Regions from separate parts of the Fictibacillus sp. S7 genome, predicted to be linked through region 1. Evidence: predicted binding sites of a transcription regulator. Region 1 holds the regulator's gene; the other holds the start of a gene.
The links. Region 1 encodes CtsR, which represses protease genes until heat stress. Its sites were predicted from a motif close to ATGGTCAATAAAGGTCAAACA; they were not measured.
Positions count from the first base shown of each region.

Region 2: clpP (ATP-dependent Clp endopeptidase proteolytic subunit ClpP) is a predicted target of CtsR. The motif match lies at 1,552-1,572, and genes of this name have one in related genera.

Region 1 is NZ_QJKL01000001.1:3,025,738-3,029,097, forward strand. It holds gene DMO16_RS15730 (protein arginine kinase) at 1-582, opposite strand, end outside; gene DMO16_RS15735 (UvrB/UvrC motif-containing protein) at 586-1,122, opposite strand; gene DMO16_RS15740 (CtsR family transcriptional regulator) at 1,160-1,630, opposite strand; partial or broken gene DMO16_RS15745 (ABC transporter substrate-binding protein) at 1,839-2,569, opposite strand; partial or broken gene DMO16_RS15750 (iron chelate uptake ABC transporter family permease subunit) at 2,569-2,889, opposite strand; rRNA gene rrf (5S ribosomal RNA) at 3,141-3,256, opposite strand.
Region 2 is NZ_QJKL01000001.1:4,112,196-4,115,555, reverse strand. It holds gene rpoN (RNA polymerase factor sigma-54) at 1-596, opposite strand, end outside; gene cspD (cold-shock protein CspD) at 713-913, opposite strand; gene yvfG (protein YvfG) at 1,176-1,388, shown strand; gene clpP (ATP-dependent Clp endopeptidase proteolytic subunit ClpP) at 1,626-2,225, shown strand; gene DMO16_RS20870 (HPr family phosphocarrier protein) at 2,441-2,698, opposite strand; gene whiA (DNA-binding protein WhiA) at 2,740-3,360, opposite strand, start outside.

The DNA of each region.
Region 1 (3,360 bases):
GCTTATTTGTTTGGTAATAACCAAAGCCGGAAGATGCATCATAACAGAAGCTCTAAGCCCAGTTCCAACATTGGTCGGACAGCTTGTTAGGTAGCCTCTTTCTTCGTCGAACGCATAATCCACTTTTTCTTCAAGCCAGTCATCCAGTTCTCCGGCAAGCTTTAACGCTTCTTTCAGCTGGAAGCCTGCAAACAGGCACTGAATTCGCAAATGATCTTCTTCGTTGATCATAATGCTTACCGATTCATCCTCATTCAGCATGACCGCTCCATATTTGGATTGTTCGGCAAGATGAGGGCTGATAAGGTGCTTTTCTACCAATACCCTTTTTGCCAGGGGTTTTAGCTGATCCAGTGAAAGAATTTCAAATTCGCCCCAATTTCCGAACCCCTGGTCCCCATTCGCTTCGTGTAATTTACGAATCACGGTTTCAGATTCTTCTTTGGAAGCAAAATCCGGGAAATTATAATTTTCCAGGTTTCGGGCGAGCCGGATCCTGCTGCTTAGCACAATATCAGAATCAGGTCCTTCTTCCTTCATCCAGGGACTGATGGCTTCACTTATAAAATGTTCAAGTGACACGCTCTATTCCCCCTTTTCCTGATGCTTTTGCTTCTCTAAAAGCCGGATCTTATCACGGGTTTCAGCAGCTTTTTCGAATTCCTCACTCAGGATATACTGTTGCATCGATTTCTTTAAATTCTCCAATTCCCGTTTTTCCTGAAGTCCGCTGCCAATCCGCTTTGGAATTTTCCCCTCATGCTTTGTATTTCCTCCGTGCACCCGCTTTAAAATTGGATCAAGCTTGGAGTCAAATACTTCATAGCAATGGCTGCATCCAAAACGGCCAATTTTGGCAAACTGTTGATATGTCATGCCGCATTTCGGGCACACCAGAACTGATTGCTGAGAAAGTCCCGGAGAAGCTGTTCCCGATATCGCCGGATCTCCGTAAAGAAGTCCGGAAAGCAGCTGATGAATAGAGAATGTATTCGACCCTGGAAGGAATTCTCCTTTTTCTTTTGCACAATGCTCACAAATATGAAATTCTGTTTTCTGTCCGTTTACAATCTTTGTAAAGTGCAAAGTGGCAGGCCGTTCATGGCAATCCTGGCAAAACATTTTATTCTCCTCCCCTATTAATAAATGTGATACAACGTTATCTGGTTCTAAATTTTAGCGTCCGAATCATGCCTTTTAATAATTCGGCTCTCAATTGATCACGCTCAGGAAGGTCTAACACTTGAAGAACAGTGCGGTCAATGACACTCAGCATAATTCTCGCCTCGCGTTCCGATATGATCTGTTCATCCAGCAGCCGCAGCACCACATTTTCGGCATTCCCCTGTGAAATGCGGTCATTGATCAAAAGCAGCAGCTGGTCAATCAGGTGGACGTAATTTTCTGTTTTGACCTTAATAATGCGGATATATCCCCCGCCCCCCCGTTTGCTTTCCACAACAAATCCTTTTTCTACGGTGAATCGTGTATTAATAACATAGTTGATCTGGGAAGGGACACACTGGAATTTTTCAGCAATATCCGTCCGTTTGATTTCAATAAATTTATCATTCGAACCTGCAAGGACCTGCTTCAAATATTCTTCAATAATGTCTGAGATATTTCTCAACCTGCTACCCTCCCCTCTGACTTTGACTATCTTTGACTATATGTATATATTATAGTCCGTTTCCCAGGTTTTATGCAACTAATGAATACTTTCTGACTCATAGGGGAACAAGGTATTTCTCTCACAGTATTACCCGATATTTTTCCTGTTAATCGTTCCTTTTTGAAGGATTAAAAAAAGAAGCCCCTCAAAAATACCGCCGGGACTTCTACTGAAACAACCTATTGCTTGGAAAAGATTTTTTTGCCTGGTCCATCGCCATCTATTGCCTATCGCCGAATAATCAAGCCACGGCTGATCGGGAATCACATAAACATGTTTGTTTTTTACTGCTTTTAACCCTTTCCAGATCGCAGAGTTTTCCATCTGCTTAAAGGCGGTTTTGATTGATCGGTTTTTGATTGATCGTCCTGATTCACTACGACAAAAATTGCATCTGCCTAAAAACAGGCAGCACCTCCTGGGAGATTACTTGATATGGCTGGCATCCACTTTTTTAACCCCATTTGCAGGAGTAAGCCCTAAATCATCAAATAAAAAGGGGCCCATGGGACGAGCGGTGCCAAATACACGCAGCTCTTTGGCGGTTACACGAATCGCCATTGCCCTGCTGTTTTTTCCAAGTTCTTGTTTGATTAAGCCTTTTACTTCTTTTGTTTCCTTCTCGTAATCTTCGACAAATTCATTAGCCTGTTTTTCACGATTAACAAGTTTCCCTATTTTTTTCAAATGGTCTCTCCATGTCCCTTCATCAAGGTTAAAAACATGAACAGGCGCAATTTTTTTTGAATTTGTCAAGTTCTTTTCCACCATATTCTTCGTCCATATAAACAGCGGAGCGCTTTAAAGCAAGCAGGGCTTTCATATCAGGATTAGCTGCAGGCCCAAGTTTTTTGTATTTTTCAACTCGTCTTTCACGTGAGGAAGAAAATCCTTTAAACTGTAAGTCTAAGCGGAGACATCCCCCCGGGGGACATCGAACCAAGCGCAATAAATAACATGCTCAGAACCGCCCCAAGAAACGAAAAGAGCATCAGGAGCGAATACGGTAGATGAGGGAAAAAGGCAAAACAGAGTGCGACGACCAGCATGGAGCCTCCGTTTATTCCTAAAATACCTGCATCCGCCAAAGGGTTCCGGGCAATCCCCTGCATACGTGTTCCTGCTACCGCAAATGCAGCTCCTACAATCGCAGCCCCAATCACCCGCGGAAGCCGCAGCTCACGAATGATCTGTTGCGAAGTAATCGCAGGATCGTAATGAATTTTTGGGACCAGTCAGGAGCTTTTTGGGGCAAGATTTTGTTTTTTTGAAAAGAAAAAGGACTAATTGAGGGGTTTTTTGTGCGGGCAAAGCTGGAACTCAGGAGGGTTCGAGGATTTGAGGCTCTGCTGATCCCCTGGTGGCTAGGATACTTGCGGTTCGACACGATTTACTTGCATATCACGTCATTTTCATCTTTCGACAAAACAAAAAAGCACCGCTGATTTCTCAACAGTGCTTAATTTTTGCCCGGCAACGTCCTACTCTAACAGGGGGAAGCCCCCAACTACCATCGGCGCTGAAGAGCTTAACTTCCGTGTTCGGTATGGGAACGGGGGTGACCTCTTCGCTATTGCCACCAGCCATCTATCGATTTGTGATCACCGGCGATTTTCTTCGTCAGCTTCACTCCTCCTCTTCCTCATATACGGTAAAGTACACTCCGGAGAGTCGTCGTTTTGCTTCCT
Region 2 (3,360 bases), 1.1 Mb from region 1:
AAACTTGCAATCTGCCTCAGTTTTCTCTCTGCGAGCAGATCCAGATAGTGATCCGCCACCTGATACGGCAGATCATGCTCTGACATCCCCAATGCCTTCATCTGAAGAATCAGGCATTCCCTTAGGTTTCTTGCTCCTATTCCAGCCGGCTCCAGCTGATGCAGCCAATCGATGCACTCATGAAATAAAGCAGAAGGAATGGAAAAGCGTTCAAGCATTTCCTCCTTGGTAATGTCCAGATACCCTGCTTCGTCAATATTCAGTATAAGGTAACGCACCACCGCTGCCTGGTTTTCAGGAATAGGCATATCAAGCACCTGATGAAGAAGATGGTCATGCATGGTTAATTCGGCCGGCTGCATCCTCCCGATTATGTCAGCATCCTGGTGAGAACGGTCCTTTTGAAGCGCTTTCTTTTTACTTTTCTCGAAAACAGCGGATGATTCGGTCAACTCGATTAACGGGTTCTCTACCGCCTGTTCCTGTAAAAACCGAGAAAGTTCATAGCAAGGATATTGCAGGATGGCAATGGCCTGGCGAAGCTCAGCTGTCATAACAAGACTTAAGTTTTGTTGTTGAAATAAACCCAGCTCCATACGAATCCCTCCTATAGCTATGATACTACAGATTCGCAAAGCACAACACTTTTTCTTAATAGAAGCTGTTTCCAAAAAACAAAAAAGAGCCATGACTGGCTCTTTTTATCACGCTATTAAAGTTTAGTAACGTTAGCAGCTTGTGGTCCGCGAGCACCTTCAACGATTTCGAAAGATACTTCTTGACCTTCGTCTAAAGATTTGAAACCTTCAGATTGGATTGCAGAAAAGTGTACGAATACATCGTCTCCGCCTTCAACTTCGATGAAGCCGAATCCTTTTTCTGCGTTAAACCATTTTACTTTCCCGTTTTGCATGGGTATATCCTCCTGTCAGCGCATTTAAAGCGCTTTAAAAATTGGAACCATGTTACATTGCTACTAACTAAAAGCAAAACATTTACCGTTTACATCCAGCATCATAACACGTATATGGTCAGCACAACTATATCACGGGAATTTCCAATTGTCAAAAGGAGGAGAAATATTATTTAATGTTTACACCCTGAAATTTTTCATTAGGGTAGTAACAAGGAATCTGATACGATATAAACAGTTGAAAAAAAGGAGTGCTAAAACAATGGCTGAACAATTTTCAGTGAAATTTTTCGAAGAGAACTTTTTGCAATATATCGAGCGGAACAAGGATGTGTTTACAAAATCCCATGCCATGAACGCGTATTACCGCTCCATCGTAGGCACGCTCATCAACGACCATTTAAATAAGAACGGAGAAATTGTCAGGCGGATCCGCAACTTGGAAGAAGCGTACAACAATATAAAAAATTCGTAAGGTGCAGACGGTTATCTGCTGGCACAACACTCTTTATCTCTGAAAACTTTAGGGCGGGCAGGTTTAAATCCCTGCAACCCGGGAATGATGAAGATAGTCCAAACATATTGTTAAATAAAGGATTGTTGCGCCTCTACATAGAATTAACAAATAAGAAGCTTTTCGTTTGACCTTTTTTGACCTTTTTTGTATGATGACAGTAACACATGAAAACACACCCTAAAAGGAGGATTATTCATGAATTTAATTCCTACAGTTATTGAACAAACAAACCGTGGCGAACGCGCATATGATATCTACTCCCGTCTGTTAAAAGACCGTATTATCATGCTTGGAAGCGGAATTGACGACAATGTTTCAAACTCCATCGTGGCCCAGTTGCTCTTCTTGGCTGCCGAGGACCCTGAAAAGGATATTTCCCTTTACATAAACAGTCCTGGCGGATCCATTACAGCTGGTATGGCGATTTATGACACCATGAACTTTATTAAGCCAAATGTTTCAACGATCTGCATTGGTATGGCTGCTTCCATGGGAGCATTCCTGCTTGCAGCCGGTGAAAAAGGAAAGCGTTATGTCCTACCGAACTCTGAAGTCATGATTCACCAGCCGCTCGGCGGAACACGCGGTCAGGCAACGGATATCGAAATTCATGCCCGCCGCATCATCCAAATGCGTGAACAACTAAACAAGATTCTTTCCGAAAGAACTGGACAGCCACTTGAAGTCATCGAGCGCGACACCGACCGCGACAACTTTATGCTGGCTGAAGATGCTGTAAAATACGGATTGGTTGACCGAGTGATTTCTTCTGTCGAAGATCCAAAAAACCTTTAAAACAATAAAAAAAGCCGCTCGCCAATGAGCGGCTTTTTTCAATTTGGAGGGTGGAATGAATTTTTACAACGTCTTGATTTCCATCGGCGTAATTGTTATCTTTCTAGTGATTCTTGCAATGTTCGCCAAAACAAAAAAATAACAAAAGGGCAAAAGTGGAATAACGATGATCTCATCATCACAAACCGCTTTTGCCCCTTTATTTGTTGCTTGTCCTAGTCGCGTTCTGTAATAAAAGCTTCAAGCCCCTTCATGGCTTCTTCTTCATCATGGCCGCTCACAGAGATGGTAATATCCACGCCTGAACCAATGGCAAGGCTCATGATACCCATAATGCTTTTTGCGTTTACACGCTTTCCGTCTTTTTCAACAAACACTTCCGAATTGTAACGGTTCGCTTCCTGAACAAACAAGGCTGCGGGACGAGCTTGCAGTCCAGTTTTCAATTGAACGGTTACCTGCTTTTCAATCATGGCTGTTCCTCCTTAATAGATATATAAAATGATGGGGTGCTTTATTTAGAAATGGGTTGGCCTAAACGAATTTTGTTAGCGATTTCATCGATCTTACGCAGACGGTGATTGACACCGGATTTGCTGACAGGTCCGGAGGAAACCATTTCCCCGAGCTCTTTCAGTGTGATTTCCTGATGAGCCACCCTGAGTTCGGCAATTTCACGGAGCTTATCGGGAAGCACTTCTAGTCCAACCTCATTTTCAATAAACTTAATGTTTTCAACCTGCCTCATCGCTGCCCCGACTGTTTTATTCAGGTTGGCTGTTTCGCAGTTTACCAGACGGTTCACCGAGTTTCTCATATCCTTTAAAATCCTTACATCCTCAAAGTACAGCATCGCATTGTGCGCGCCGATCAGAGTCAGGAATTCGGATATTTTTTCACCGTCCTTCAAATAAATAATATACCCTTTTTTCCGCTCGAGCATTTTCGCTTTAAGATCAAAGGTATTCATTAATTCGCAAAGAGCGGCAGTATGTTCTTCATACATGGAAAAAATCTCGAGATGATAGCTTGTCTCAGGATGGTTAATGGAACCGCCCGCAAGAAAAGCTCCTCTCATGTATGATCGGCGGCAGCACGCTTTTTTTTGAATCTCATCTGCAATGCCGCGGTTAAA